4 regions of the Halomonas sp. KM072 genome follow, and region 4 is predicted to be linked to each of the others. Evidence: predicted binding sites of a transcription regulator. Region 4 holds the regulator's gene; each other region holds the start of a gene.
The links. Region 4 encodes sigma-54, which starts transcription at its own class of promoters, with help from an activator protein. Its sites were predicted from a motif close to TGGCACNNNNNTTGCTNT; they were not measured.
Positions count from the first base shown of each region.

Region 1 (7,570 bases), 1.9 Mb from region 4:
GCCCCTTGAGTGATGATGACCTGTTCAGGCTGGCAGCGTACCGCTCGAGAGAGCCTCAGGTAGTCGCTGATCGCCACTTTCAATGCTGCCAGCCCGCCGCCGGTCTGATAATCCATCCACGCTACATCGGCGTTGCGCTGATGCTGGCGCACAAGCCGTTGCCACTGCGCTTCAGGAAACAGGTCCAGGGCGGGTACGCCGGGTGAGAACGCCCGGTAGCCGTTGCTGAGCGTCTTGCTCAGCGCCAATAGGGTGCGCCCGCGGGAAGAGTAGTGAACGGCCTTTGGAGGCGGTGTGGTCTCGGTATCCAGCACGCGAGGCAACTGCGCTACGTAAAGCCCCGCCCCTTGGCGTGCCACCAGCAGCCCCTCGGCCAGCAGCCTGTCCGTTGCCGCGAGAACGGTATTGCGGCTGACGCCCAGCGCATCCGACATGTGACGTGACGAAGGCAGCCGCTGGCCCGCCGTGAGTTTACCCTGGCGTACCCACTCCTTGAGCGGATGGTATAGCCGCTGACTGAGCGATCGTGTTGCGTGTTGATGCATGCGCAAGGCCAATGCGTCGATGATCCAGTCACTGTCGCTGGCGCTCTGTTTCACTGGTTCTCCTGAAAGGGTGCAAAGTGGCTCTTTTTAAGGAACCACTATAGCGGCAGACTGAGGCATTACTCCATGACTATCGAGGCAATGACATGATCCAGACTCGTCCAGCGGTGTTTGATGACCTGGCTCCCTTGAGTGAGCTGCTCGATGGCTATCGCCAATTTTACCAACAGCCCAGCGACTTGCCGGCTGTACGGAGGTTTCTCGAATTGCGGATGGGGCTGGGCGACTCCTACATTCTCGTCAGTGAGGCGAGCGACGGCTCACTGACAGGGTTCGTGCAGCTCTACCCGGGTGTTTCCACCGTGGGGCTGAATGCTCGGTGGACGCTCAATGACCTCTTCGTGCAGCCAGCGTCGCGCACGCAAGGCACCGGCAGAGCGTTGATGGAAGCCGCCGCCAGGCTGGCCCAGGAGCATGGAGTCGCACGCTTGATCCTCATGACACAGGTAGAGAATCAGCGCGCCCAGGCGCTTTACGAGTCACTGGGCTGGCGGCGCAATACGGCGTTTTATGGCTATCTACTGGATGTGAAGTAAGGAGGCAACGATGACCACACCCCCCATGTCAGCGGTGCTGGCATTTCCACCCGCGTCACCTGACCGCATGGCATCGGCCATGCATGACAAGCTTTGCTACCACACGGATGCCTGGGACGTGGCGCAGGATTTGGCCGCAGGCATCAACGACATCGTGGTGATCGATGCGCGTAGCTTCGAACACTACTGTGCCGGGCACATCCCTGGCGCCATCAGCCTTCCCCACAAGGAAATGACTCCCGAGCGCTTGGCGGAGTTGGATAAGCAGCGCGTCTACATCACCTATTGCGATGGGATTGGGTGTAACGGCTCTACCAAAGCAGCCTGGAAGCTGGCCAGCGCAGGGCTACAGGTAAAAGAGCTGCTGGGAGGTCTGGACTTTTGGCGACGTGACCAGCATCCGGTGCAAACCGGGGCGCAGCGCGGCAGTCTGGACGCCTCGGGGCTCAACGAGTGCGGTTGCTGAGCCTGCTCGAATGCCGCAAGCCCTAACCAAGCCATGGTGGCGTCACGATGCGTGCGGGCTCCCGCTGCATGATGATGTCACCGTGGCGGACGGAGAGCAGTACGTCACCCTGGTTGCGTAGCACGCTGTAGTCGTCTTCTCCATCCAGCAGGTTGAAGCTGGCGGGTTTGCCTACCTCGATACCGTAACGTGCCTCGATGTTGAGCGTGCGGGCGCTGTTGTCGGTGATCAGCGACAGCGCCTGGCTGAAGTCCTGATAGCCCATCATCTGGCAGATATGCAGGCCAAAATCCAGCGTTCGCAGCAGCTTGCCGTTGCCCAGCGAGTACCAGGGGTCGAAGATGGAGTCTTCGGCAAAACAGACGTTGATACCGGCTTCGTTGAGTTCCTTGACGCGTGTCACGCCGCGCCGTTTGGGGTAGGTGTCGAAGCGCCCTTGCAGGTGGATGCTCTCCGTGGGGCAGGAAATGAAGTTGATGCCCGAACGCTTGAGCAGCAGAAACAGTTTCGAACAGTAGGCGTTGTCGTAGGAGTGCATGGCGGTGGTGTGGCTGGCGGTCACGCGGCTGCCCAGCTCATGAAACAGTGCCTCACAGGCGAGCACTTCGAGAAACCGCGAGTTGGGATCATCGATTTCGTCGCAGTGTACATCCACCAGGCGGTCGTACTTGATGGCCAGCTCGATGACGCGCTTCATGGACGCCACGCCCAACTCTCGCGTGTACTCGAAGTGAGGAATGCCGCCTACCACATCGGCGCCAAACTCCAGCGCCTCTTCCATGAGCTTGTCGCCGCCAGGGTAAGAGAGCAGGCCATCCTGTGGAAAGGCCACCACCTGAATGTCGATTTTGTCCTTCAGCTCGTCTCGCAGTGTGCAAAGGGTTTTCAGGCCTACCAGGCTGGGGTCGCTGGTGTCGGCATGAGTGCGCACGAACTGCACGCCGTTGCCGATCAACAGGTTGAGGGTCTTCAGTACGCGCTCCCGAATGTCCGCCTCGTCGAGCAACGGCTTACGCTCTCCCCAGCGTTCGATGCCCTCGAACAGCGTGCCGCTCTGGTTCCAGTGAGGCTCGCCAGCGGTCAGGGCCGCATCCAGGTGGATATGCGGCTCGATAAACGGCGCACACAGCAGTTTGCCGCCCGCATCCCTCTGGCCTTCGCCTGCCGTTTGCGGCGCATCCTGAGCGGTGATTGCGGTGAAGACGCCGTTCTCGATATCCAGCCGATAAAGCCCAGGACGCTGGCGAAGGCGGGCATTGATGATCTGCATGTTCATAAACAGGTGCTCACTTATTGTTTGGCTGTCGATGGGAAGCTATCACCCAGCGTAGCGTGCTTCAGACGTAGCAGCACGGCGTAGCTGCCTGCCGCGACTACGACACCCACCAGCGGCGGTAGTAACGGAGAAAAATAGGCAGCCCCGGCACCAATGGCATAGGCGGCGAGGCCGCGCCGATTGAAATCGGGTAGCTGCGCAGAGGCCAAAGCAGGGTAGCGGCCTCGGTGCTTGAGCCAAAAATCAGCCATGATCACCCCGCCCATGGGAGGGATAAACGTGCCGAGCAGCACCAGAAATGGAATGAGCAGGTTGTACATGCCACCTACCGCCAGCACGGTACCAATGGCGGCGCCGCTGACGGTGACCAAGCGGCGCTTTTCGGTGCGCAGCAAGTTGCATCCCGCCACGGCGAAGTTGTAAATCGTGTTGTCCTGGGTCGTCCATATGTTCAGGAACAGCATCAATACCGCGAGGGAGAGAAAGCCTTGGGCAATGAGAACATCGACGATATCTGCCTGCTGGTAAATCATCGTGCCCAAGGCACCGGTCAGCACCATCAATCCATTGCCAATGAAAAAAGCGCCCAGCGTTGCGATCACCGCAACTTTCGGCGTCCTGGCAAAGCGACTCCAGTTGGTCGCCTGGGTGCCACCGCTGATGAAGGTACCGATAATCACGGTGATCGCCGCTGCGACACTCATACTTTCCGTTGGCGTTTGCTGGCTTAATCCTGCAAAGCCGCGCACATCGACCAGCCCGGTGAACAGGCTGACCAGGATGAAGAGCATCATGGCGGGTACGGCGAAGCGCGACAGCCAGTCCATGCCTCGATAGCCGATCATGGCGGTCACGCAGAATCCAAAGCCAAACAGCACCATCAAGGGGATTTCCAGCCATTCAGGCATCCCCGTGGTGCGTACCAGTACCAGAGCTATCGTGGCGGTTCCCCAGGCGTACCAGCCAATCTGGGTGAAGCCGAGGATGATGTCAGAGAGTTTGCTGCCTTTTTCGCCGAAGCAGAACCGTCCCATCAGGACGGCATTCAGGCCGCTCTGGCAGGCGATATAAGCCAGCGTTGCTGCGTAGATACCCAGTAGCAGGTTGCCTGCCACGATAATCCACAGTAACTGGCCAATCGGGAAGGCTTGGCCCAGGGAGCCACCCGCCCACATGGTGGCGGTGAAAAAGGTAAAGCCAAGCAGTACCGCTGAGGTAGAGAGTAGCCCTTTCCGAGCCTGGATGGGTACTTCGCTAAGTGGGTAGTCTGAATGGTGCATCTTTTTCCCCTTCGATACGTCGTCGCGTGTCATGGTCAAGAAAGATGCAGCAAGCCGCATGCCAATCAGGCGTGGTCAGGTAACAAGAAACGTTTAAATTTTTAGCTACTCGTGCGCGTCTTTAATGGTAGTTTGCGAAAAGAAGACAGGAATAACGAACGCGCACGCGCACCACAAGGTAACGAGCGCTCTGCATGGCGTGGCGCTAACGTGCCATTGACAGGATCGATGATCAGCAATGGGCGATGTGGCAAGACGTGGCTGAGGGGGAGTCGGCCAATATGAAACCATCAAGCTCGGAAGAGCCACCGTCGCCAGCCGTCCGGTTGCCCTGGTACCGGACGCTGGTCGGTAAAGTGGCGGTATTCATGGTGCTGGGGGTAGTCTTTGCCTACTCCATGGGGGCCTTGCTGGGCTTTGCCATCGTGGAGCGCAGTGCACGCGAACAGTGGGCCCGGGAAGCGCTGGTGAATGCACAGATCGTGAGCGCCACGATTCGGCGTATCTACACGAATGTCGCGGTACGCACGGACCTCTCAGGCCAAGTGACGCACCTGGTGTCCGAACAGCCCATTGGTGATGAAGACTCGGTGCTCAGCACGGGGTTCAGCCCCGTGGATGTGTTGGCGCTGGCGAGTGCGCAAACGCGCAAACGCGCCACAACGTCTGGCTGTTTTCACGTTTGCCAGATGGCGGCTTCGCCATGGTCGCCGATGCCCACCACGGTGAAGAGACCACGCTCGAACTCCCTCACGTCCCAGAGCTGTCGCTGGCTGCTTCTGGCAGTGAGCTGTACGTGGGCTTTGCCCGGCTTGGCGAGCAGGAGCACTTCATCAGCGCATTGCCCATCGTATCTCCTCAGGGGGAGTTATGGGGGGTGTCGGTTGCCACCATTGGCACCAAGGCGACGCTGTACCAGGTGCACCGCGAGCTTCTGCTGAAAGTCGTCGCCTCACTGGGCGTCGTGCTGTTGGCCACGGCCTTGCTGCTGAGCCTGCTGATGCATCAGCTGTTCAAGCCCGTGCCGCGTCTGATCAAGGCGTTGACGCATATTTCCCATAACCGAACCGAGCAGGCAACGCCCTACACACAGCGCCAGGATGAGATTGGCTGTATGGCCCAGGCCATTGAAGCGTTACGCAAAAAAGTCGTCGAGCGCGAGCTGCTGCTTGAGGTCAAGGAGGAGGCGCTCAAGTTCCAGCACCTGGCGCACCACGATGCGCTGACCAAGCTGCCTAACCGTGTTCAGTTCAACGAGGCCTTGCAGGTCGCCGTCGCGCAGCTGTCGGGAGGCGAGCGCTTCAATGTGATGATTTTTGACCTGGATCGCTTCAAGGCCGTCAACGATACGTTAGGGCATGCCGCCGGGGATGAACTGCTGGTCCAGGCCAGCCGACGGGTACAGCGGCTGTTGGCCGAGCGTGAGCTGGTGGCGCGCCTGGGAGGCGATGAGTTCGCGATTCTCCAGCCTGTTCACCACCATGCGCTGGACGAAGCCAGTGTGCGGGCAGGGCGGCTGGTCGCTGCGCTGCGCGAACCCTTTGACCTGCAGGGAGAGCGCGTCCAGATTGGTGTCAGCATTGGGATTGCCCTGGCCCCACGGGATGGCGAAAGCAGCCATACGCTGTTGCGCAGTGCCGATGTGGCGCTTTACGCCGCCAAGGCCATGGGTCGAGGGCGTTATCAGGTGTTCAGTAGCGGCATGACCATGGGAGCCAGCCATGACGTGTAGCGTGATCGGGCGGTATATCGCGTTGATGGGCTTGCTGCTGCTGGCCATGGGCACGGCCAGCGCCCAGACAGGCTCGACGCTTGCGCGCATTCAGCAGGATCACACCATTCTGATTGGGCACCGAGAACACGAGGAGCCGTTCTCCTACGTGGTGGAAGGGCGGCCCATCGGCTACTCCATCGATATTTGCCAAGCAGTGGTCGACAGCATCAGCGCTCGGCTGGGTGGGCCTGCGCTGGCAGTCACCTTCGTGCCGGTGACGCCCGCCAACCGCTTCATCCTGCTGAGCAAGGGCGATATCGACCTTGAGTGTGGTGTGACGACCAATACCGCAGAGCGGCGTCGGCAGGCAGCATTTTCCTATCCCCATTACTTCAGTACTACTCGCTATGTGTCGCTGGCGAAGAATGCGCTGGATCGCATCGAAGACCTGACAGGGCGCAGCGTCGTATCGACCACAGGGACGCTCAATATCGAGCAGCTCAATGCCATGAACCGGGAGCAAGGCCTCAATATCTCGGTCATGCTGAGTCGCTCCCACGACGAAGCGTTCACCATGGTAGCTGCCGAGCAGGCGTCTGCGTTCGTGATGGACGATATCTTGCTGGCGGGCCTGGTGGCGTCCGATGCCTCTCCCGAGCGCTTTCATATCTCGTCGGAAGCGCTGAGTGACCCCGAGCCGTATGGCCTGATGTTGCGCCGTGACGACCCCGAATTTTTAGCCTGGGTCAATGAAGCGTTGCGTGCGCTCTATCAGAGTGGCGACATGCTGGCGCTTTATGAGAAGTGGTTCTTGTCTCCCATTCCGCCCGACCAGCAGGTGGTGGGGCTACCCATGAGCCCTCAGCTGGAGGCCGTTCTGGCACACCCGGAAGCATTCGCTGAGTAAGGAGTGAGTCATGTCACGAAGATACAGGCGCTGGTGGGTGGGGTTGATGGCCTCCTTGGGCGCCAGTGCGTTGGCGTTCGCTGCCGAGATCGACACCTTGGAACGCCTCAGGGAAACCGGCACGCTGCGAGTTGGCTATGGCGATACGGCGCCTTTTTCCTATGCGGATGATCAGGGCCGCGTGGTGGGGTATTCCATCGAGCTGTGTCAGCGGGTGGCGGAGCATTTACAGCAGCAACTGGCACTTCCCCACCTGGAGATCGAATACGTCTTCCGTACCCCGGGTAACCGGGTTCAATTATTGAATAGCGGTGTGATCGATATCGAATGCAATGCCAGTACGAATACGGCAGAGCGCCGCCGTAGTGCGGATTTTTCGCTGAGCCACTTTTTCGTCTCCGTGCGCTATGTTGCGCTGGCCAAACATGGGTTTGCCACGTTGCAGGATCTGGCGGGGCGCAGCGTCAGTGTGGCGCGGGGAACGGTGAACGTGGGGCAGATCAATCTGGCCAACCGCGAGCAGCGTTTGAACCTGTCGGTAGTGCCGATGGAAACGCTTCAGGAGGCTTTTGACCTGGTCACCCAGGAGCGGGTGGCGGCGTTTGCCATGGATGACATTCTGCTGAGCACGATGATGGCAGAAACCGGCAACCCCGCGGCCTATCGCCTGTCGGAAGAGGCGATGACGCTTTTGTCGAGCAGGTGAACCAGGCGCTGCGCCAGATCTATCAAAGCGATGAGATGCTGGCGCTTTACGAGCGGTGGTTCCTGCAGCCGTTGCCCGGC
Region 1 is NZ_CP136132.1:2,864,022-2,871,591, reverse strand. It holds gene pdxR (MocR-like pyridoxine biosynthesis transcription factor PdxR) at 1-545, opposite strand, end outside; gene RVM26_RS13585 (GNAT family N-acetyltransferase) at 692-1,141, shown strand; gene RVM26_RS13580 (rhodanese-like domain-containing protein) at 1,152-1,607, shown strand; gene codA (cytosine deaminase) at 1,630-2,883, opposite strand; gene codB (cytosine permease) at 2,898-4,163, opposite strand; gene RVM26_RS13565 (diguanylate cyclase domain-containing protein) at 4,867-5,895, shown strand; gene RVM26_RS13560 (amino acid ABC transporter substrate-binding protein) at 5,885-6,784, shown strand; gene RVM26_RS13555 (amino acid ABC transporter substrate-binding protein) at 6,795-7,490, shown strand; gene RVM26_RS13550 (hypothetical protein) at 7,487-7,570, shown strand, end outside.
Region 1: the regulator sigma-54 is predicted to act here: its motif matches at 4,210-4,227, upstream of codB (cytosine permease).

Region 2 (7,570 bases), 1.2 Mb from region 4:
GATGAGTGGATACGTCGCCGCCTGAGAATGCTCCACCTCCGGCACTGGCGACGGGGCAAGACGATCTACCGGGAGCTGACCCGCTTAGGCGCGAGTTCCTGGGTTGCGGAATCCGTGGCGGCGCTGAGTCGTCGCTGGTGGCATAACAGTCGCTCTGCCATCCATAATGTGCTGACCATTGCCTACTTCGATCGGTTGGGAGTGCCGAGACTCTCGTGAAACCTCAACTTCTCGAACCGCCCGGTGCGGACCCGCATGCCGGGTGGTGTGGGAGGGGCGGAACCTATGGGTTCCCCCCTATCCCGATTGGGCAGAATAGGTGAGGAGACAGCGTGGTGAGCAAGCGGCGTGTTGCATGGTCAGCCATATTACCCACAGGAGTTTTCGTGGCTGCCTGCCTGTGGGTAAGCGCTGCCCAGGCGCAAACGGTGTACCGCATCGTCGATGCCCAGGGCAACGTCACGTTTACTGATAACCCCGAGCGCGGAGGCGAAGTGCTGCGGCTGGCGCCCTTGCCCAGCTTGCCTGCCGCGACCCGCCCAGCCGCGCCTTCGGCGGCACGGCCTTTGGGGCGTCCGGGCCAGCCGTTCATGCCTTATGACCGGTTCGTCATCGTTGCCCCCGCGCCAGGGGCGTCGCTGCGCGGTGGCATGACACCCGTGGAGGTCAGCGTTTCCCCTGCGCTGCGCGAGGACCACCAGATCCAGCTGCTCGTCAACGGCGAGCTTAGCCAATCTCCTCTGCACAGCGATGCTTTTTGGCTGGCAGGCCTGCCTCCAGGGCAACATCGTTTGCAGGCAGAGCTGCTGGACAGCCAGGGGCGTATTCAACATCGCACCGATCAGGTGACGATTTTTATCGCCGATTAATGCAATGCACTATAATGGTGCATTAGGTTGACTAACTCTCCCTGCCCGTGCGCTATAAATGCCCGAGCGGCACCGGCTGGCTGCCCCCAAGCCGTGCATGGCGTCGTTTTGGGTAACTTGGCGCGCTTTTTGCACTTCCTCAGCTAAATCTCTAACGCAACGGTTAGCGACGCTTCAGGACACGCCATGTATCAGCGCTTATTGGAACACCTCACCACGGCGGTACTGCTGCTGGACGGCGAACTTCGGGTTCGCTGGATGAATCCGGCCGCCGAGGCGCTGTTGGCGGTGAGCTTCAGCCGCGTACAAGGCATCAGTCTGGATACCTTGCTGGGCGGCGATGAGAGTATCGATGACGTGCTGGCCAAGGCACGCGATGCGTTTCACCCTTACACCCAACGCGAAGCGCGTATTACGCCGCTCAACAGTGAACCCTTGACGGTGGATTACACCGTGACGCCGCTGTCTGCCGAAGAGCTGCTGTTGGAGGTGGAGCCCCGTGATCGGCTGATGCAGATTTCTCGAGAAGAAGCGCTGACCACCCGCCAGGAAACCATCAAGGTACTGGCCCGCGGGCTGGCCCATGAGGTGAAAAACCCCTTGGGCGGTATCCGCGGTGCGGCGCAGCTGCTGGAGCGCGACCTGGACGACCCGGCCTTGCGGGAGTTTACCCACATCATCGTCGAGGAAGTGGATCGTCTGCGCGATCTGGTGGACTCCATGCTGGGCCCCAATCGCATCATCAAGCATGAGCCGGTGAACATTCACAAAGTGCTGGAACGCGTGCGTGCGCTATTGCTGGCCGAGCACCCGCAGGTCACCGTTCATCGCGATTACGACCCCAGCTTGCCCGACCTCTTTGGCGACGAGTCGCAGATGATTCAGGCGGTCTTGAACGTGGCCCGCAACGCGGTACAGGCCATGAGCGAAGCCGACACGCCGTCCCCCACGCTGACCCTGCGCACCCGTGCCCGCCGCCAGTTCACCCTGGGGGCCGAGCGCCATCGGCTGGTCAGCGAGGTGGGTGTCATCGATAACGGCCCCGGCATTCCCGATGCGCTTCGCGAAACGCTCTTCTACCCCATGGTGTCAGGTCGCGCGGAAGGCAGCGGCCTGGGACTGTCGATTGCTCAGTCAATTTTGCACCAACATCAAGGATTGATCGAATGCGATTCTCGACCCGGACACACCGAATTTCGTTTACTGATTCCATTGGTTATTAATTTACCGGAGATGCGTCATGACTGAGGCGACACGTACCGATGTTGCACGGGTGGTTATCGTCGATGATGACCGCGCTATCCGCTGGGTACTGGAACGCGCGCTGGCGCAACCCGACCTGGATGTAGAGTGTATCGAGCGGGCGGATACGGCGCTGGCTCGGCTGCTGGAAAACCCGCCGGACGTGCTGGTCACCGATATTCGCATGCCAGGCATCGACGGTCTGGACTTGATGTCCCGCGTGCGTGCCGCCCATCCTGATTTACCCGTCATTGTCATGACCGCCCACTCGGATCTGGATAGCGCGGTGGCTTCTTACCAAGGGGGCGCTTTCGAGTACCTGCCCAAGCCCTTTGATGTCGACGAAGCGCTGGCGCTGGTGCGGCGCGCGGTGGCTCATGCCCGCGAGCGGCAGCGGCCGGTCAGCGTACCGGAAGGGCTGAGCGCCGAGATCATCGGCGAAGCGCCTGCCATGCAGGAGGTGTTTCGCGCCATCGGCCGCTTGTCGCACTCTCATATCACGGTCTTGATCAATGGGGAGTCGGGCACCGGTAAAGAGCGGGTGGCCCAGGCGCTGCATCAGCACAGCCCGCGCTCCGGCAAGCCGTTCATTGCCCTCAATATGGCGGCAATTCCTCGTGACCTGATCGAGTCGGAACTGTTTGGCCATGAGAAAGGCGCCTTTACCGGTGCCGCCCAGCAGCGCCAGGGGCGTTTCGAGCAGGCCAACGGCGGTACGCTGTTTCTGGATGAAATTGGCGACATGCCCGCCGAGACGCAAACGCGCCTGCTGCGGGTGCTGGCTGATGGCGAGTTTTACCGGGTCGGCGGCCATACGCCGGTCAAGGTGGATGTGCGCATCATTGCCGCTACCCACCAGAACCTGGAATCTCTGGTGGATGAAGGGCGTTTTCGTGAGGATCTGTTCCACCGTCTGAACGTGATTCGGGTGCACCTGCCGCGCCTGGCCGAGCGCCGTGAAGACATCCCCCGCTTGACGCGTCACTTTTTGGCGGAGGCGGCCAAGGAGCTATCCACCGATATCAAGGTGCTGACGCCCGAGGCAGAAGCTCACCTGACGCGGCTGCCGTGGCCGGGTAACGTTCGTCAGCTGGAAAATATCTGCCGTTGGCTCACCGTGATGGCATCAGGGAGGGAGATCTTGATCGAGGACCTGCCTCCCGAGCTGCGCTCGGTCAGCGCGCCGGAAGGAGGTGCTTACGGTGATTGGCGTTCGGCCTTCCGGGATTGGGCCGACCACGCCCTGGCCGAAGGGCATACGCACCTGCTGGAAGAAGCGGTGCCGGATTTCGAGCGCATCCTGATCGAAACCGCCCTGAAGCATACCGGGGGGCGCAAGGGGGAAGCGGCCGAGCTGCTGGGCTGGGGGCGCAATACCCTGACGCGCAAGCTCAAGACGCTGCTGCCTGCGCTTGCCGACGAGTAGGCTGTTGATCGCCGTAGGCTCGGCGATCCCGGCTCGGAACCACTAAAAAGCCCGCTGACACGGTCAGCGGGCTTTTTCATGCCATCCTGTTCACGGCATGCGGGGCAGCTTAGTCGTCTGCACCCGGTACGCCGCCCAGCTCTTCGATCAGCGCCTTGTAGCTTTCGGTCTGCTCGGTGAGGGTCTGAGTGACAAGCAGAACAATAGGAGAGGACGCATCACGCTGCACACGTGGCCAGAAACCGCGTGAAATCCGCCAAGATGACATCCAGGCTTTGGTGCAGCCGATGGTCGTCATCCACCATGCGCAGCGAGAGCCGCTGGCGCTGGGCGTGCTCGATGACCGGGCCTGGCAGCACCACATCGTCCTGCCAGCCATGGATCACATGGGTGTGTCGGGCCTGAATGAAAGGGGAGCTTTCCGGGTAGCGGGGCATGCCGAGCGCGGGAGCCAACAGGAAGCAGCCCAGCATGGGCGTCTCGGCACTCAGTGCCGCACTGATCCAGCCGCCCAGGCTAGACCCTGCCAGAATGCATCGGGATGGGTCGTCGCCTCGGGCATTCAGCGTCTCACGCAGGTGGCTCAAGCGGGCCGCCGGCTCGCTCATGCCGCGATAATCCATGACCACGGGCTCGCAGTCATCCACGTGTTCCGCGACGCCTTTCAGCGCCTGTATCTTCAGGGCGCCTGGGCCGCTCTCCAAGCCGTGGGAAAGAAAGACCGTCATCATCATGGGGTTATTCCGCCGAGCGCTGAATGGCGGCGCCACCCCGCTCGATATCCTGACCCATACCACGAACCGTATTACATCCGCTGATGACCAGCAGGGTCGACATCAAGAGTATGCCAAGCAGCATGGAGCGTTTCATGAGCGTGTCCTCAGTGGGGCCCATCCTCGAGAGTGGGGCATTCGGTGTATAACATAAGCGTTAACGAGAGGGCTCGCCACTGGTCGTGCTGACTTTGTGACACAAACGGCGTTGGCAGGCTAAAAATGCGCTATACGCATTTGTCTCATGTGCCAGTTTTATACAGGTTTCGGGTCGTCGGTGGGCTGGATTGGCATAGCAGGGTGGTTTTTTTATTTTCATATGTATTTGTTTTTTATTTGCTTTTCTATTTTTTAAAAGTTTTGGCCTGGCTGATGCATTATCATGGACAGTAGCATGAACTGCCTCGGGTTCACAGGGAGTGTCCCCTTTCTTCATCGACAGTGTGGGCAGGCTAACAGGCAGTCAAGGAGGGCAGGACGCCCAGAAAGCACCAGGGACGTGTAGGGACATCGAGCCTGCTCACTCTTGCCAGCACCTGGATGTGCTGGCCATCAAGGCCAAGGATCGGCAGCGATGCAAAACAGCCATCTCGCGTTTGTGGGATGGTTTTTTTGTGTTATTTTTGTTGTCTCAAGTAACTGATTTTAGATACTTTTACAAATCCATCCCTTCATCTGTACAGTAATGGTACAGATGGGCGCAGTGTTTTGGTCTATCCTGTCGTGTAGACCAAATTTCAGCGGTGAGAAGACGTCAACGCAACGGCCGCACACTGACAGGGACACGCGTTATGGCGATGGTATTGATGTTATGCATGTTCGTGCTCTTCTTGGGGTTTTCGGGGGTAGGCCTGTATATGGCGTTCAAGACGTCATTTTCAGGGGGCCTGGAAGAGCGTGACGACATGCCACCTGATATGTAAGTCCTCCCTTGCAAGACATCCGTCCCAATGTAAAACGCCCGCTATTGCGGGCGTTTTGCTATCCGATGTTTACCAAACAGCGCGTAAAGCATCGCCCAGTCGGGCGGTGATACAAGCGCGCACCGCGTAGCGGTGCCAGATTGACCTCGCCTCATTACCCTGATATTTATACAGCATGACAAAGCGTGCCTACAAAGAGCGGTTCTACCCCACCTCCGAACAGGCTGAGCTGCTGGCGCAGTCGTTCGGGTGTGCCCGTTTTGTCTGGAATAATACCCTGGCCTATCGCACCGAGGCGTATCAGCAGCGCGGTGAATCGGTCCCGCACTCATCGGCGGAAAAGCGACTGGTGGGCTTAAAGGCGGAGTTTCCGTGGTTGCGGGATGTTTCCAGCGTGATCCTGCAGCAAACGCTCCGCGACCAGAAAGCCGCCTTCGACAACTTCTTCAACCCAAAGCTCAAGGCGCGCTACCCACGTTTCAAGCGCAAGGATTGCCGGCAGTCGATCCGGCTGACCAAGGCCGCGTTCCGCTATCGGGATGGTGAGATCACTATCGCAAAAGCGAAGACGCCGTTACCCATCCGATGGAGCCGGTCACTACCCTCTGCACCCTCTACCATCACGATTTCACGCGATCGTGCTGGACGCTACTTCATCAGTTGCCTGTGTGATTTCGTGCCAAAAGCGCTTCCGGTCACGCGCAAAACGGTCGGCATTGACCTCGGCTTGAGCGATTTGTTCATTACCAGTGACGGCGCAAAATCGGGCAATCCGCGTCATCTGAAACGCTACGAGGCGAAGCTGGCCTGCTTGCAGCGCCGGTTGGCGAAAAAACAGGCAGGTTCAAACAACCGCAACAAACACCGTTGGAAAGTGGCACGGCTACATGCCAAGATCGCCGACTGTCGCCGTGACGCTACCCACAAAGCGACCCGCGCACTCATTAACGAAAACCAAGTCCTGTGCGTCGAGTCACTTAATATCATTGGTATGATCAAGAATAGACGGCTTTCTAAATCCATTAGCGATGCCGGGTGGGGTGAGTTCGTCCGGCAACTGGAATACAAGGCCGCCTGGGCGGGGCGCCAACTGGTGAAAGTGAGCCAGTGGTTCCCCAGCAGCAAGCGGTGTCATGGCTGTGGCTACAAGGTTGAGAAACTGCCGCTGTCGCAACGTCACTGGCACTGCGAAAGCTGCGGCTATCCCATTGACCGCGACATCAACGCGGCCAGGAATATACAAACCGCCGGGCTGGCGGGGTTAGCCTGTGGAGCGACCGGAGCGGAGGGCAGCGGCCTGGCTGCTATCTAGTGAAGGCGTGTGGAAGCAGGAAGGTTCTGGGGGTGATCTCAGAACCCTCGCCCAAAGCGCGAAGCGCGGCGGGCGGGGAGTGTCAGTTGCCTTGCCATCGACCCTTGCCACGGTCGGGCACCATCCTGCCAAAGTAGAGCAATCCGAATGCCAGCCAACCGACGGTCAGTATGGCGGTCAATCCCAGCACGGCGGGTGCGCCAAACTGGGCAATCAGCGGTAACGCGGCGGCGGTGAACAGGCCGCCCCCCACCACGGGTTCGAACATCAGCTGTTTGTAGCCAAAACTCTCCAGTGCGCCGGACTTGTTCTTGGGGTCTGCCATGCGCATCAGCAACAGTCCGGTGACGGTCACCCCCATGGATTGGCCGAAGTCACCAATACCGCGTTCGAACCAGTTCTCGGGGATCACGCGAGGGGCGATCACGATCAGCACGAACAAGCCCCAGGCAATCCCGGCCAGTGCCAGCAGCAGGAACGGGATGAAGTAATCGCCCAGCGTGGTCAGCGAAAGCGTCGCGAGGGCGGCTACGATGGTGAAATCCAGCGCGGTGCCCGCAATACGTGACATGGTGCGGGTGGATACGTGCCGTTCCAGCCCAAAGCGCATGACACATAGCTGTACGATCACCCCGCCAATCATGGCGATGGGAAACAGCGGCACGTGGGCGAGTATTTCCAGCCCGCCGTCGCGTGCCCAGGTCATCTGCTCTACCCACTGCAGGCCTGTCAGCAGCAGCCAGCCAATCACGATGGCGATGCCCACCAGCCCGATATGCAGGCTCAAGGGGTCGGTGGTGCCTGCTTCTTGTGCCAGATCCTTCTTGAATTCGCTGAACTCCTCTGTGGAGGGGCGTTCGTCTTCACGCAGGCTTTCATCCGGCTGGTCTTCTTCACGGGTGGGCTTGACCACGCCTCTGCGTGCCGCGATGTTGATCATCACCGTGCCGATCAACACCCCCGAAACGATGCCGACGGTGGCCAGGCCCAGCGCCAGGTCGGCGCCTTCCTCAAAGCCGAGGTCG
Region 2 is NZ_CP136132.1:3,611,143-3,618,712, forward strand. It holds gene ltrA (group II intron reverse transcriptase/maturase) at 1-219, shown strand, start outside; gene RVM26_RS17210 (DUF4124 domain-containing protein) at 387-869, shown strand; gene glnL (two-component system sensor histidine kinase NtrB) at 1,056-2,117, shown strand; gene glnG (nitrogen regulation protein NR(I)) at 2,110-3,537, shown strand; gene RVM26_RS17225 (YqiA/YcfP family alpha/beta fold hydrolase) at 3,756-4,268, opposite strand; gene RVM26_RS17230 (entericidin A/B family lipoprotein) at 4,276-4,407, opposite strand; gene RVM26_RS17235 (RNA-guided endonuclease InsQ/TnpB family protein) at 5,409-6,545, shown strand; gene RVM26_RS17240 (sodium/glutamate symporter) at 6,628-7,570, opposite strand, start outside.
Region 2: the regulator sigma-54 is predicted to act here: its motif matches at 988-1,005, upstream of glnL (two-component system sensor histidine kinase NtrB).

Region 3 (7,570 bases), 1.2 Mb from region 4:
CATCAGCTTAGCAGCTGTAGTACATGTCGAACTCGATCGGGTGAGTCGTCATGCGGATACGCTCGACGTCTTCCATCTTCAGTTCGATGTAGGCATCGATCATATCGTCGGTGAACACGCCACCTTCGGTCAGGAACGCACGGTCAGCATCGAGTGCTTCCAGTGCTTGATCCAGGCTGTTGGCCACTGTCGGTACGGACTTGCCTTCTTCTGGCGGCAGGTCGTACAGGTTCTTGTCCATGGCATCGCCAGGGTGGATCTTGTTCTTGATACCGTCGATACCCGCCATCAGCATCGCTGCGAACGCCAGGTAGGGGTTGGCAGTCGGGTCAGGGAAGCGAGTCTCTACACGCTTGCCTTTCGGGCTGGCAGTGTAAGGAATACGGATAGACGCAGAGCGGTTACGAGCACTGTAGGCCAGCATGACCGGCGCTTCGAAGCCCGGTACCAGACGCTTGTACGAGTTGGTAGAAGCGTTGGTGAAGGCGTTCAGAGCACGAGCGTGCTTGATGATACCGCCGATGTAGTACAGCGCCATTTCAGACAGGCCAGCGTACTCATCGCCCGCGAACTGGTTCTGACCATCTTTCCAGAACGACTGGTGTACGTGCATACCAGAACCGTTGTCGCCTACCAGCGGCTTCGGCATGAAGGTAGCGGTCTTGCCGTAAGCGTGCGCCACGTTGTGGATCACGTACTTCATTTCCTGAACTTCGTCGGCCTTCTTCACCAGCGTGTTGAACTTCACGCCGATTTCGTTCTGACCGGCGTTGGCCACTTCGTGGTGGTGTACTTCGACGGTCTGGCCAATCGCTTCCAGGGTATTACACATGGCACCACGGATATCGTGGAAGCTGTCGACCGGCGGCACCGGGAAGTAGCCACCCTTGAGGCGCGGACGGTGACCCAGGTTGCCAGTCTCGACCTTGCTGTCGGTGGCCCAGGCGCCTTCGTCGGAAGTGATCTTGTACATGGAGCCTTGAATGTCGGACTTCCAGTGCACTTCGTCGAAGATGAAGAATTCCGGCTCGGGGCCGAAGAAGGCGGTGTCGCCCAGACCGGTAGACTGCAGGTAAGCTTCTGCACGCTTAGCGATAGAGCGCGGGTCGCGATCATAGCCCTGCATGGTGGCAGGCTCGATGATGTCGCAACGCAGGATCAGGGTAGCGTCTTCGGTGAAGGGGTCCAGGAAGCCGGTGCCGTCCTCCGGACGCAGGATCATGTCAGACTCGTTGATGCCTTTCCAGCCATTGATGGAAGAACCATCGAACATCTGGCCGTTTTCAAAAAACTCTTCGTTCACGTCACGCGCAGGCACGGTCACGTGCTGCTCTTTACCGCGTGTGTCGGTGAAACGCAGGTCTACCCACTTAACGTCATGTTCTTCGATTAGCGCAAGAGTCTTGGCTGACATAGTGTCCTCCGGTATGAGCGTGGCTTAGAGCTTGAAACAATAAGCTATCGATAAAAGTGTTATTCAACAAATCGTCTACATGCCTTGGCACGTGGCGCGTTTGTCTTTTTTGTTCGCTTTACGTTTGCTTGACCATGGATAACAAATCGCCCAGCGATCATTTCAGACCGGCTATCGTTGTAGCACGCCAAGCGGCTTCTGCCTATGGCCTGCTAGCGACTGACAAACGGCCCATGAAACTGTTCATGAAACTGCCTACGAAGCTGTCACGAAATATAAGCACGTAGCATGCCAACTTTGCACCAATATGGCTTTCAAAAAAATAACAGCATGATTCAAAAAGCAAAAATCATTATTCCTGATGCCTCTTGATGTCGCATTGGCTCGTCACGTCATCACATGGAGCACTTCCCTCGCCCAATTTGCACCAAAAAAAATACGGAAAATATCGGAGTTGCACAAAATAAGTGCATTAATCAGACGGTCTATTTTTATATGCTTCTCGATCATTCCACTTGCTGCAAAAAGAAACCAATGTCTACAATAAATTACAAAATGTGAGCAATTAACACAAAGGAAGCCACTGACATGGGTACGGTTTGCTTTATCGTCGATGCTTCCGTGGTGGGAGCCTGCCTTCCTCGCCACCTGCGCTCCATTCGTCAATCTGGCCTGGCCGAGCATCTCGTGCCCGTGATCGTGACCGCCGCGTTTCTGGATGAGCGCTTCGCGACCCTGGAGCACCGTTTCCACGCCCACTGCCTCGTCACCCCAGAGAAGAAACTAGGCGCTCGCCTGAATCAGGCGGCGTATGTCAGCCAGGCCGAATGGCTGCTGGTGGCCATGCATAAGCAAGTCTTGCCTTCACAGCTATGGCCCCTGCTGTACCCCGAGCTGGATACGCAAACGCTGGATGCGCTGATCATCAGCGCGATGACGCCTCGGTTGCCAGAACGCCTGTGGCAGCAGCTACGTGGCCCTAACGCCGCATTGCCCCCTTACATGGCCATCAGCCGAACCTGGCTGGAACGCCTGGGGGGCTTCGACCCCGAGCTGGAGGTCACGGCAATGACCGACCTGCTACAGCGCCTGCATGCCTGCCCTACCCGCCTGAAGACCCTCAGCGGGCAAGCACTGGGGTTGCCGCGAGGCTCTCCACTGAGCGCGTTGAAAGCACGCTTTTCTACCGAAACACCCCCACACTGATCGTCGCCCTCATCCCTTCATCACTCTTCAACGCCTTCCCCAATCCACAAGGCATACTGAACGGCCCCAGCGAGGCTTACCTAACGCCAACCTCATACTTTCAGGCGTTTGCCAAACAGCATGGCGCCCCAGGTGGTGGTGTTCACCGCCTTGTTCAACAGCACCGAGCCCACGCTGGCCACCACGATCAAGAGCAGTGCGTAAAGCACCAGCGGCAGCGTTTCCACGCCGACCAAGATATCGGTAATGGCAAAAAACATCGGGTGGGCCAGGTAAATACCGAAAGAGTAGACATTGATATAGCGCACCCAGCCAGGCGCTCGGCGCCCCTTCAAGCGGCGCATGGTCACCAGCACGAAAAAGGGAATGACCCAAACTTCCTTGGAAGAGAACGCCAGCCAATGAGCAAAGGTGGCCATCACGATCAGCGCCACCCACCCCCATAGCCAACGGGACTGCGACAGCGTTTGCAGCCACACGGGGCGCTCCTGCAGCACGGCACGAGGCACCAGCGGGTAATAGCGCACCAGCACCAGCGCCAGAAAGAAGAGATACACCCACCCCAGGGGCGCGATCCACAGCAAGTAGCCTGGGGGTTCTACCTGGAACCAGTACGCCAGCCCCCAGTAGGCCATGCTGACTACACACGCCACCCACAGCCAGGGCACCGGATTCACCCGCCACAGCTGCCAGCGGGTAAATGCCCAATACGCCGCATAGAACTGCATGGCGATGATCAAGAAATACCCGTGCCAGCCCGCATAGATGAAGTAGCTGCGTGCGTTGGCCAAAAAGCCCACAGCATCGTCGCTGCCCGCCAACCGCCACCACTCTGCCGTCGAATAGATAAAGCCATACATCAGGTAAGGCAGCATGACGTACTTGACCCGCTGGAACAGAAAGCCCGGCGGGACCTGCTTGTCGTAACGCACGGCGAAAACGAATATCGAGATGAACAGGAACACGGGGGTGCCCAACACCAGGGGAATCCGCATGAGGTCGGTGGCCAGGTTATCTACCCGCTGGTTCAAATGGTCCAGCCAATGAAAATCGGGATAGGGGGGAACCCATAGGTTCCGCCCCTCCCACACCACCCGGCATGCGGGTCCGCACCGGGCGGTTCGAGAAGTTGAGGTTTCACGAGAGTCTCGGCACTCCCAACCGATCGAAGTAGGCAATGGTCAGCACATTATGGATGGCAGAGCGACTGTTATGCCACCAGCGACGACTCAGCGCCGCCACGGATTCCGCAACCCAGGAACTCGCGCCTAAGCGGGTCAGCTCCCGGTAGATCGTCTTGCCCCGTCGCCAGTGCCGGAGGTGGAGCATTCTCAGGCGGCGACGTATCCACTCATCCAGTGATCGCCAGATGCGTGGCGTTTGTGCCAGCCTGAAGTACCCTTTCCAGCCGAGCAGGTAACTGCGGAGCTTCTCCACCACCTGGGCCATGCTGCGACCACCTGCCCCCCGGGTCAGTTGCCTGATCCGGAGCTTGAACGCCTGTAACGCCTTGGCGGATACCGCCCGTCGAACGTCTCCACCCCTCCCTTGCCACAGGGCGTAGCCGAGGAACTGGCGACCGAACACGCTGGCGACTGCACTTTTGGATTCGTTGATCACCAAGCGCAGTTTGTTGTAACACCGGCGTAGCAGGCGCATCACCCGTTCTCCCGCCTTCTCACTGCGAACGTAAACGTTGCAGTCATCAGCGTAACGGGCGAAGCAGTGCCCCCGACGTTCCAGCTCTTTATCCACCTCGTCCAGCAGAACGTTGGCCAGCAACGGCGACAACGGCCCGCCTTGCGGCGTGCCCTCATGCCGATCCATGACCACGCCACCATCCATGATGCCCGCGTTGAGATACGCACGCACCAGCCGGATGACTCCGGGGTCGTTTATGCGTTTCTTCAGGCGGTCGATCAGGATGTCGTGGTTAACCCGGTCGAAGAACTTCGACAGGTCAACGTCCACTACGATATGGCGGCCCTGTTGGGCGTAGCGTTGCGCAGCCAGCACCGCATCGTGGGCCCGGCGGCCCGGGCGGAAGCCGTGGCTGTGCTCGCTGAAGGTGGGATCAATCAGAGGTTGCAGCACTTGCAGCAGTGCCTGTTGAATCAGACGGTCGGTGACGGTGGGGATACCCAGTTCCCGCTCACTGCCGTCCGGTTTCGGGATGCCGACCCGACGAACGGGTTGTGGTTGGTAGGAGCCGCTCAGCAGTTGCTGGCGAAGCTCCGGCCACACCCATCGCAGGTGTTCCGCGGTTTGGGCAATATCCAGCCCGTCCACACCTGCCGATCCCTTGTTGGCCTTCACGCGCTTCCATGCCCGTTGCATATTCTCTCGTGCGAAGGCCTGCTCAAGCAGGCTTCGCCCTGCGCCTTCCGGTTCTCGCCGCGGGAGCCCTGTTTCATCGCTGAGCGCATTCGGCAAGGCTTCACCTTTCCGTTCCGCGATCCGCCCCGCTGACGCGGGCATCTGATGCGTTACAGTGCTCATCGACAAGGCGTTTGACGCTCCTTCTCGTTCAGCCCTTCGCCCTGACCAAGCAGCTACTATGGCTTCTGCTGACTTCTCGCTCCGTGTTGCCACGTCGCCCTTTCAGACATGAGGCGAGATCTCCCCGGGTAAGAACACACTCCTTCACCGCACAACCGCCGGATTTACACCGCCTCGCCTTGGCCACAAGAGCTTCGCGACTTTTGGCCCGCTCGCCCTGCTTGGCAGTGCCTCGTATCCGATTCTTGTTCATCGGCTCACGGTTTACGCTCCACGCTTCCTCCCCACGGTCGGTCGCCCTTCCGCAGTTGCGCTTCGCTTCGTTCGCTGTGGCCAGCTCACGGGAGGACTTGCACCTCCAGGAGTGCGCCCGTGCCGGGCGCACCAAAAAAACGGCAATGCAGCCGTAAGCACGAAGCCAGTAGATTTCCTCGATTTTCTGCATCCAGCCTCCCGGTTTTCCCCCAGCGCACCGCCTAGCCGCTATCCTGTTAGATAGCGGCCGAGAGTGAACACCCGCGAGCCGCCTGTTGTCCGACCTTGTAAATGCCCGTAAATTCCGGAGGCCCCGTGATCAGAAGAACTGCCTTGCAACGCATTGCTCTGCTGGCTGGACGCTTGGCCGGGCTCTTTGGCTGGCTGGTGTTGAGCAACGTCGCACTGGCAGGCGAGGTGGTGCGCGAGCAGTTCTACTCCCCCACGCTGGGCTACGATTACCCTTATACGCTGTATTTACCCGATGGCTATGACAGCCAAGCGACAACGCCCTACCCCGTGATCTACCTGCTGCACGGTTCTTTCGGTAACGAGCTGGACTGGGCTACTCGGGGCAACCTGCCACAAGTGGCAGACCGACTGATTCAGGCAGGGCATATCCCCCCCGCCGTATTCGTGATGCCAGGCAGCCGCAGCTGGTGGGTAGATGGCCATAACGAACCCGCCCGCAGCGCCTTTTTCAACGACCTGATGCCTCACATCGAAGCCCACTACCACGTGGGCACCACTCGTGAGCAGCGTGGGGTGGCCGGGCTTTCGGCAGGCGGCTACGGCGCGCTCAACTTCGCGCTGGAACACCCCGAAATGTTTGCTGCCGCCGCCGCGCTGAGCCCGGCCAGCTACGTGCCCACGCCGCCCAGCAACTCTTCGGCGCACCGCCACCCCACCTTTCTGGATGAACGAGGCCAGTTCGACCAGGCACTGTGGGAGCAGCTCAATTACCCCGCGCACCTGGAACACTATCGCCTTCAGGTCACACCGCGCCCCGCCGCCGAACAGGGCGACACTCCGCCCGTGCCGCTCTACATCAGTGCCGGGCGCAGTGACGTATACGACGCCGAATACCACGCTCGCCAGCTACGCCAGGCCATGGAACGCATTCAGCCAGAGCTGGTGCGGCTAGACCTGTACCCCGGTGGGCACACTTGGCGTGTATGGCGAGCCAGCCTGCCCGCCGCGCTCAACTTCCTGTTCCAGTACGTGGGTCACGAAGCACCTGGCGAAACGGGCGCATAGAGCACCGCCTGGTTACGCCCCTGCGCCTTTGCCTGATACATCGCCTGGTCGGCACAATGGATCAGCGTGGACTCTTCAGCAGCGTGCAGGGGCAACAGCGCCACTCCAATACTGGCCGAGACATGGACTTCCCCCACCGACAGCGTGAACGGCACCGCCAGTGCCTGGCACAGCTGGTCTGCCACCCTCAGGGCCTCTTCGGCACCCACGGGCCCGCCCAGCATGGCCACGAACTCATCGCCCCCTATGCGCCCCACATGGTCGCCCCCGCGCAGCCGTTGCCGGAGGCGCTGGGCCACGGCCTGCAGTAACTGGTCACCGACACCATGGCCAAAACGATCATTGACCGGCTTGAAATCATCCAAATCGATGAACAGCAGCGCCAGCGGCGTATCGCACCGTTTGGCTTGAGCAATGGCACTGCTCAAGTGGCTGAAAAACAGCGACCGGTTGGGCAAGTCGGTCAAGGTATCGTGCTGGGCCAGATGCAGCATTGTCTGCTCCATTTCTCGGCGCGGCGTCACATCATGGGAAATCCCCAGAAAACTCATCACCCGCCCCTGCTCGTCCAGCAGCGGTGCCCCGTTGGTAAAGTGCCAGCGCCACTCGCCGTTGGCGTGCTGCACACGGTACTCGATCACCCCCTGGGGTTCGCCGGTGCAGTACACTTTTTCGATGTAGCGTTGGCAGGCCTCCAGGTCCTCCGGGTGCAGCACGAAGCTCATGTTCTGCCCCAGCACCTCCTCGACCTCATGGCCCAGAATGCGCGGCCAGTTCGGCGACACATAGGTCAGCGTGCCTTCGGCATTCAGCGTGTAGATGATGTCGTTGGCCTGCTCGACCAGCTGGCGAAAACGCTGCTCGCTGGAGCGCAGCGCGGCCTCCAGCGCCTTACGCTGGGTAATGTCGTTGGCGTAGCCTGTCCATAGCAGGCTGCCA
Region 3 is NZ_CP136132.1:3,601,977-3,609,546, reverse strand. It holds gene glnA (glutamate--ammonia ligase) at 8-1,414, opposite strand; gene RVM26_RS17195 (hypothetical protein) at 2,003-2,620, shown strand; gene RVM26_RS17190 (acyltransferase family protein) at 2,713-3,615, opposite strand; gene ltrA (group II intron reverse transcriptase/maturase) at 3,758-5,119, opposite strand; gene RVM26_RS17180 (alpha/beta hydrolase) at 5,690-6,631, shown strand; gene RVM26_RS17175 (diguanylate cyclase domain-containing protein) at 6,601-7,570, opposite strand, start outside.
Region 3: the regulator sigma-54 is predicted to act here: its motif matches at 1,691-1,708, upstream of glnA (glutamate--ammonia ligase).

Region 4 (7,570 bases):
CGACTATGACTACACGTCGGCGCGCAATCCCGTACAGCTGCGTGACCCGGAGGACGTCGGGCGCGAAGCGGCCGCACGCACCCTGCGGCGGCTGGGTGCGCGCAAGCCGCCCACCGGTACGTTTCCCGTGCTGTTCGACCCAACCCTGGCCGCAGGCCTGGTAGGCCACCTGATGGGCGCGTTGGCGGGCGGGGCGTTATATCGTGAAGCATCGTTCTTGTGTGATCGCCTGGGCAGCCCGCTTTTCCCGGAGTGGATGGGGCTGGAGGAGCGCCCCATGGAAGTCGGCGCCACGGCCAGCTCGCCCTTCGACGCCGAGGGTGTGCAGACCCGAGATAACCGTTTCATCGAGCAGGGCAGGATCGCCAGCTACATGCTGTCTGCCTACAGCGCGCGTCGCCTGGGTATGCAGTCGACGGGGAACGCTGGCGGAGCGCGTAACCTGCGTCTGTTGGCCCCGCTGACACCGCGTCACGAGCTGTTGCAGCAGATGGGGCGGGGTATTTGGGTCACCGAGCTGATGGGGCAGGGGGTCAATGCTGTGACGGGTGACTACTCTCGCGGTGCGGCCGGTTTCTGGGTGGAGAATGGCGAGGTACAGTACCCCATCGAAGAGTTCACCATTGCCAGCAATCTCAACACCATGTTCGCTGGCCTGATGGGGATTGGCGATGATACCGATACGCGTGGCAGCATTCATACCGGCAGCTGGCTGGTGGACGCCATGACGGTGGCGGGCAGCTGACGAGGGTTACTGATCCTCGTCGAAGCGGGCGTCGAACAGGGCCTGGATGGCATCGAGGGCCTGGTCGGCGTCTTCACCTTCTGCGGTAATGGTGAGTGACGTGCCGCAGGGGGCCGCCAGCATCAGCAGCGACATGATGTTGGCCGCATCGGCCTTTTGCTGCTGTTTGTACACGTGAATGCGGGCTGAAAACTGCTGGCCGCACTTGACCAGTTTGGTGGCGGCGCGGGCATGAAGGCCGCGTTGGTTGGTCAGCGTTAAGGTTCTTTCAGGCACTCTGGTTCCTTTTTGCCGAGTGATATCAGGGCGACGTCGTGTCGCTGGGAGGGGTGGAAGAAGCGGCATCGACGGTAGCGGGTAATTCGCTCAGCGTGTACTGCAAGCCCAATTCCCGGTGTCTGAGCTGAATAGCGCCAGTGCGCTTGACCAGCGATTGCGCCAGTTGCTCGACCATGTAGACAGAGCGATGCTGTCCGCCGGTACAGCCAATGGCCACGGTCATATAGCTGCGCTGACTGCTTTGGTAAGCAGGTAGCCATTTCTCCAGCCAGGCATGAATATCGTCACGCATGTCATCGACGATGGGGTAGCCTCTCAAGAAGGCCTTGATATTGGCGTCGCGTCCGGTGAACTGCCGCAAGCTGGGGTCCCAGTAGGGGTTGGGCAGGCAGCGCACGTCGAACACGATATCGGCATCCATGGGTACGCCCCGTTTGTAGCCGAAAGATTCGAACGTCAGGGTCAACTGGTCACGCCGCTGATGAGCAACCTGATCGGTGATGCGGCGGCGTAGGTCGTGTACCGAAAGACGCGACGTGTCGATCAGCAGGTCAGCCAGGTCCCGAATCTCGAGCAGGGTTTCTTCTTCTTTGTTGATGGCCTCTTCCAGGGTCATGTCGCTATCCCGCGTCAGCGGGTGGCGCCGACGGGTGGCCGAGTAGCGCTCCAGCAGAATGCGAGCGTCCGTGGTCAGGTAGATGACCTGAAAACGGATCTGACGCTGGCGTAGTTCTTCCAGCAGAGCAGGCAACTGTTCCAGTGCAGTAGGCAAGTTGCGCGCATCGATGCTGACGGCCAAATGAGTACGTCCGCCCTGTTGACGCAGTTCATCGACCAGCGAGCCCAGCAGCATGGCAGGCAGGTTGTCGATGGCGTAATAGCCAAGATCTTCCAGCGCCTGTAGGGCGATGGACTTACCGGACCCTGAACGGCCGCTAATGATCACCAGCTGCATAGCGCATCTCTCTTGGCTTGAGAAGGAATAGAGGGTTACCGTCGGCCTTGCTGCCCGGCAAAGGCTGCGCTAGGCAGCCTGCTCGCGAATCTTGTCGGTCAACAGCGTCAGCAGTTCACGCTGGCTGCTGACATTGCGCAATTGCTGGCGTGTGGCTGCGTCGTTCATGATCGTGGCGACCTGACCCAATAGCGCCAAATGCGTATCATCGGCTTCTTCGGGTACCAGCAGCACGAACACCAGATCGACGGGGTCACCATCGATGGCATCGAAGTCGACGGGTTCGGCCAGCTTGAGAAACCCAGCAATCGGCGTGCTGCAGTGAGGACTGCGTGCGTGGGGAATGGCCACGCCATTGCCGATGCCGGTACTGCCCAGCCGTTCACGGCCAATCAATCGACTGAAGACTTCCTGGCTATCCAGGCTGGGCGTGTTTTGAGCGATAAAGGTGCTGAAAAACTCCAGCACCCTTTTTTTGCTGCCCCCGGGCACGTCGTACAGCACGCGCTCCGGGGGGAGAATGGTTTCCAACATCATCGGGTTAACGCACGCCAGCGCCTTGGGCGCGGGCTTGTGCTTTTTCCTTGTGTTTTACGAGCTGACGGTCGATTTTGTCCGCCAGGGCGTCAATGGCTGCGTACATGTCGTTGTCCAGCGCTTCGGCATGAAGGTCGGCTCCTGCTGCGTGCAGGGTGCAGGCGGCTTGCTGGCGCTCCTTTTCAACAGATAAGGTGACCTGGACGGTCGTGATGTTGTCGTAGTGACGTTCAACGCGTTCCAGCTTTTCGTTTACGTAGTCACGCAAGGCGTCAGTCAGTTCAACGTGATGACCAGTGATGTTTACTTGCATTGACGTGCTCCTTATCCATCGGACTGTACTTCGATTGTAACCCTTTTTGGGCCATTGCAAAGCCCTCGTCGAGAGTTTGTTGGGCGAGAGCGTTTAACTAGCGTAAACGACGGCGCTCACTCGACGAAGGTATACCCATCGACTCACGGTACTTGGCCACGGTGCGGCGGGCCACGGTGATGCCGCCCGCTTCCAGCAGGGTGACCAGACGGCTGTCGGAGAGTGGCTTGCCCGGAGGCTCGTCCTGAATCAGTTTCTTGATGCGTGCTCGAATGGCCGTGCTGGAATGGCTGTCGCCACCTTCCTGGCCGCTGACTTGGCTGGAGAAGAAGTACTTGAGCTCGAACACCCCGCGCGGGGTATGAATGTATTTCTGGGTAGTGACCCGCGAGATGGTCGACTCATGCATCTCCACCGCTTCGGCGATATCGGCCAGAATCAGCGGTTTCATGGCTTCTTCGCCATGCTCCAGAAAGCCGATCTGCCGAGCAATGATCTCGCGCCCCACGCGCAGCAGGGTGTCATTGCGGCTCGAAAGGCTTTTGATCAGCCAGCGAGCCTCCTGGAGATGCTCTTTCAGAAACTGGTTGTCCTGGCTCTTGTCGGCGCGTTTGATCAGACTGGCGTAGTCGGGCTGAATACGCAGTCGAGGCAGCGCTTCCGGGTTGAGTTCCAGGTGCCAGCCCTCGTGATCGTGGCGTACCACCAGATCTGGCGTGACATAGCTGTCGTCGGTGATGCCGTAGGCGCTTCCAGGCCTGGGGTCAAGGCTGCGAATTAAACGGATGACATCGTCCAACTGCTCGTCGTCGAGGCTCAGGCGTCGCTTCAGCAAGCGCATGTCGTCCTTGCCAAGGGCTTCGAGAAACTGGCGTACCAGGCGTTTGGCAGGCATCAGCAGCGGGGTGTCTTCGGGCAGCGAGGCCAGCTGCAGCATCAGGCACTCCCGCAGGTCTCGGGCAAATACTCCGGTGGGTTCGAACTGCTGAAGGCGCAGCAGGGTGTTTTCGACCTCGCGCTGGCTCAGGCCGTCGTGGCCTTGTGCCTTGAGCCCCTCGCGAATGTCGTTGAGAGGCTGGGTCAGGTAGCCGTTGGCATCCAGCGCATCGATGAGGCTTTCGGCGATGGCATGTTCACGGGAGGAGAAGTCGGTCATGGCCAATTGCCAAAGCAGGTGACCGTGCAGGCTCTGCCCCGCCGCCTGACGCTCGAAGTCCGGGCCTTCGCTGCTGCCGCCCATGCTCCCCATGTCCTGGTACGTATCGGACCAGTCGCTGTCTACGGAAAGCTCGCTGGGGATGCTGTCTGCCCACTCGGCTTCCTGAGGCTCGCTGACGGCCTGTTCGCCAAACTCATCTTCCTGCTCGAGCATGGGGTTGGCATCCAGCGCCTGCTGAATTTCTTGACGAAGGTCCAGCGTCGATAGCTGAAGCAGCGCAATGGCCTGCTGCAGCTGAGGTGTCATGGTCAGCTGTGTGCCGATGCGCAGTTGAAGAGAAGCTTTCATGACCATCTGAGAACCACTCGTTAATCAGAAAGCTCCACCCTAGAGCGAGTCTGCGTTTGGTGCAAGTGCAATAAGCATGCCACTAAATAAAATGTCTTCGTGGGCCATTGTTTAAAGCCGGAAGTCGGCGCCCAGATAGACGTCACGTACCTTCTGGTTATTGAGGATTTCCTGGGGGTTTCCACTGGCGATGATGTGTCCGTCGCCAACTATGTAGGCAATATCGCAGATATCCAGGGTTTCACGCACGTTGTGGTCGGTGATGAGGACGCCAATATGACGCTTCTTGAGGGCGCGTATGATCGATTTGATATCGCCCACGGAAATGGGGTCGACGCCGGCAAATGGTTCATCCAGCAGAATGAAGGCAGGTTCGGTGGCCAGCGAGCGAGCGATTTCCACCCGCCGCCGCTCGCCGCCCGAGAGGCTCATGCCCAGGTTGTCGCGAATATGGGTGATGTGAAAATCTTCCAGCAGCGATTCGAGCTTGGCTTCTCGGCTGCTGCGGTCGAGCTCACGACGCGTTTCCAGAATGGCCATGATATTGTCGGCCACCGACAGTTTGCGAAAGATCGATGCTTCCTGAGGCAGGTAGCCGATGCCTGCCAGGGCACGTTCATGCATCGGCGCCCGGGTCAGGTCGAGATCGTCGATGCCCACTTTGCCAGCATCGGCCTTCACCAGGCCGACGATCATGTAGAACGAGGTGGTCTTGCCAGCGCCGTTGGGGCCTAGCAGGCCAACGACACTGCCTTGGGCAATTTCCAGGTTGATATCCTTGACCACGCGGCGGCGCTTGTAACTCTTGGCCAGATGCTGTGCATGGAGCGTCTTGACCGCTGCAGTGTCGGAGCTGATGGCTGTCACGAGGGGCTCTCTCTATTGCTCGGGCTGTAAAGTCATGCGGATGCGTTGCGGTGCGCTGCCGCTGACATCGGAGCGTGCTTGGACCACTCCGCGGTCGATGAAGTATTCGAGCCGTCCACCCTGGAAGCGATCCCCTTGCTGGGTCAGTTCGGCCTGGTCGATCAGCTCTACACGCCGCTCGGACACATGGTAGACGATGCGCCGCGCCCAGCCTTCCATGGGCGTCGTCTGGTCTTCCAGCTGGTTGCGCAGGTAGGCACGCTCGCCCGTGGCGACGGCCCGGGAGAGCTCGCCCGCCTCGTTGCGATGAATTTCGACACGCTCTCCGCGCAGCTGCATTTCACCTTGGCGAATGTCGACGTTGCCGGTATAGACCGCCGTGCCCGCACGTTGGTCCAGGTCCAGGCGGTCGGCTTCCACTTCAACGGGGGCCTGTTGTTGAGCGGCGGCAGGCAGCACGCCTACCACCATGGGAACGGCAAGGGCGAACAGTGCCGTACGAAGCAGGGCGTTCATGGCGACTCCTGAGAAGATTGGGGGGCGGGCGGATGCACGCCGCGCACGTTATCGATCAAACTGACACGGCTGTCGTCCAGCCAGACATCCATGCGTGAGGCTTCGATGCGTTGAGGTGGCTGCTGCAGTATCACAGGGGTGTCGCTCCAGGCATGACGCTCCAGTCCATCATAGTGCAGCAGGTCGGTATCCAGCTGCCAGCCTTCGTCCGGCGCCAGCAGGCGCGCGGATCCGGCCAGGGTCAGCGCCTGGGAGTCCATGTTCAAGGTGCCGGTGTCGGCAATGGCCAGCCATTCACGCTGCTCGCTGTCGAACAGGGTGGCGCGTGGTGACGTGACGTGGGTCATGGCCGCCTGCGGGGTATGTACCAGACGCGGTGCCACCAAGGATTGCTGAAGCGTACCGTCTTCACCGAACAGGGTGATTTCGGCATTTTCCAGCACGTGTCCGGGCTCTTGGGCCTGGGCCTCGGGGTCTACTTCGCGCTGTTGAGGGGCGCGTGGATCCAGCCACACCAACAGCCCACCCAGGGTGATGACCAGGCCCGACAGCCAGATGCGTTTTCTCACCCTGATGCCCATTCAGACGGAACCGTGCAGATAAGTGTCGAGTACGGCGTCCCAGTGCCCCTGGCTGGTGAGCAGCGTGTCACAGATTTCGCGCACGGCGCCATGCCCGCCCAGGCGATCGGTAATCCAGTCGGCGTGGGTGTGCATGTAGTCGGGGGCGTTGGGCACAGTGATGCCGACGCCGGAGCGCTTGATCGGCGCGAGGTCCGGGAGGTCGTCGCCACAGAACGCAACCTGTTCCAGGGTAATGTCTAACCGTTGGCATAGCCCGCGCAGGGTGGCGAGCTTGTCTTCACAGCCTTGGTAGACATGGCTGATGCCCAGCGCTGCGGCACGCTGGCTGACCATGGGAGAGTCACGGCCGGTAATCAGCGCGACGTGAATGCCGACCCGTTTCAGCAGCTTCAGCCCGTGGCCATCCTGGGTGTGAAAGGCCTTGATTTCGATGCCATCGGCCTGGAAGTACAGGCGTCCGTCGGTCAGCACGCCGTCCACGTCCAGGGCCAGCAGTTTTACACGGCGTATACGATCTAAAAGTGCGTCAGGTAGGGCCATAGAGTCTCCGTATCATCCATCATTGGATCATGGGTCAGATAACGCCGCTTGCCAGCAGGTCATGCATATGCAGAGCGCCAATCGGGCGCTGCTGTTCATCGACCACGGCCAGCGCCGTGATACGACTATCTTCCATTATACGCACGGCTTCGGCCGCCAGAACGTCGGGGCCAATGCGTTTGCCAGGCCGTGTCATGACGTCGTCCACCTTGACGTCGCGCAGGTCGTGAAACTGGTCCAGCGTGCGCCGCAGGTCGCCATCGGTATAGACACCGGCCAGCCGACCCTCATTGTCGATGACACAGGTAAAGCCGAGCCCCTGGCGGGTGATTTCCAGCAGGGCATCGCGCAGCGGGCTGCCCAGCGCCACCCGAGGCAGCCGCGCGCCGTCGTGCATCAGATCGCGTACCCTTAGCAGCAGGCGTTTGCCCAGGCTGCCGCCAGGATGCGAGAGCGCGAAATCTTCGGCCGTGAAACCGCGAGCTTCCAGCAGTGCGACGGCCAGCGCGTCACCCAGCGCAAGCGCCGCCGTCGTCGAGCTGGTGGGGGCCAGGTCCAGTGGGCAGGCTTCACGTTCGACGCCGCTGTCCAGGTGGGCCTCGGCATGCCGTGCCAGGGTCGAATCAGGGCGCCCCGTCATGCTGATCAAGGGAGTTCCCAGGCGCTTGAGCAGCGGCAGCAGAGCCGTGACTTCGCCGGTTTCGCCCGAGTTCGACAGGGCCAGTAC
Region 4 is NZ_CP136132.1:925,843-933,412, forward strand. It holds gene pmbA (metalloprotease PmbA) at 1-745, shown strand, start outside; gene RVM26_RS04160 (HPr family phosphocarrier protein) at 752-1,021, opposite strand; gene rapZ (RapZ family nucleotide-binding protein) at 1,047-1,979, opposite strand; gene ptsN (PTS sugar transporter subunit IIA) at 2,049-2,516, opposite strand; gene hpf (ribosome hibernation-promoting factor, HPF/YfiA family) at 2,521-2,829, opposite strand; gene RVM26_RS04180 (RNA polymerase factor sigma-54) at 2,927-4,342, opposite strand; gene lptB (LPS export ABC transporter ATP-binding protein) at 4,448-5,194, opposite strand; gene lptA (lipopolysaccharide transport periplasmic protein LptA) at 5,216-5,719, opposite strand; gene lptC (LPS export ABC transporter periplasmic protein LptC) at 5,716-6,300, opposite strand; gene RVM26_RS04200 (KdsC family phosphatase) at 6,301-6,843, opposite strand; gene RVM26_RS04205 (KpsF/GutQ family sugar-phosphate isomerase) at 6,878-7,570, opposite strand, start outside.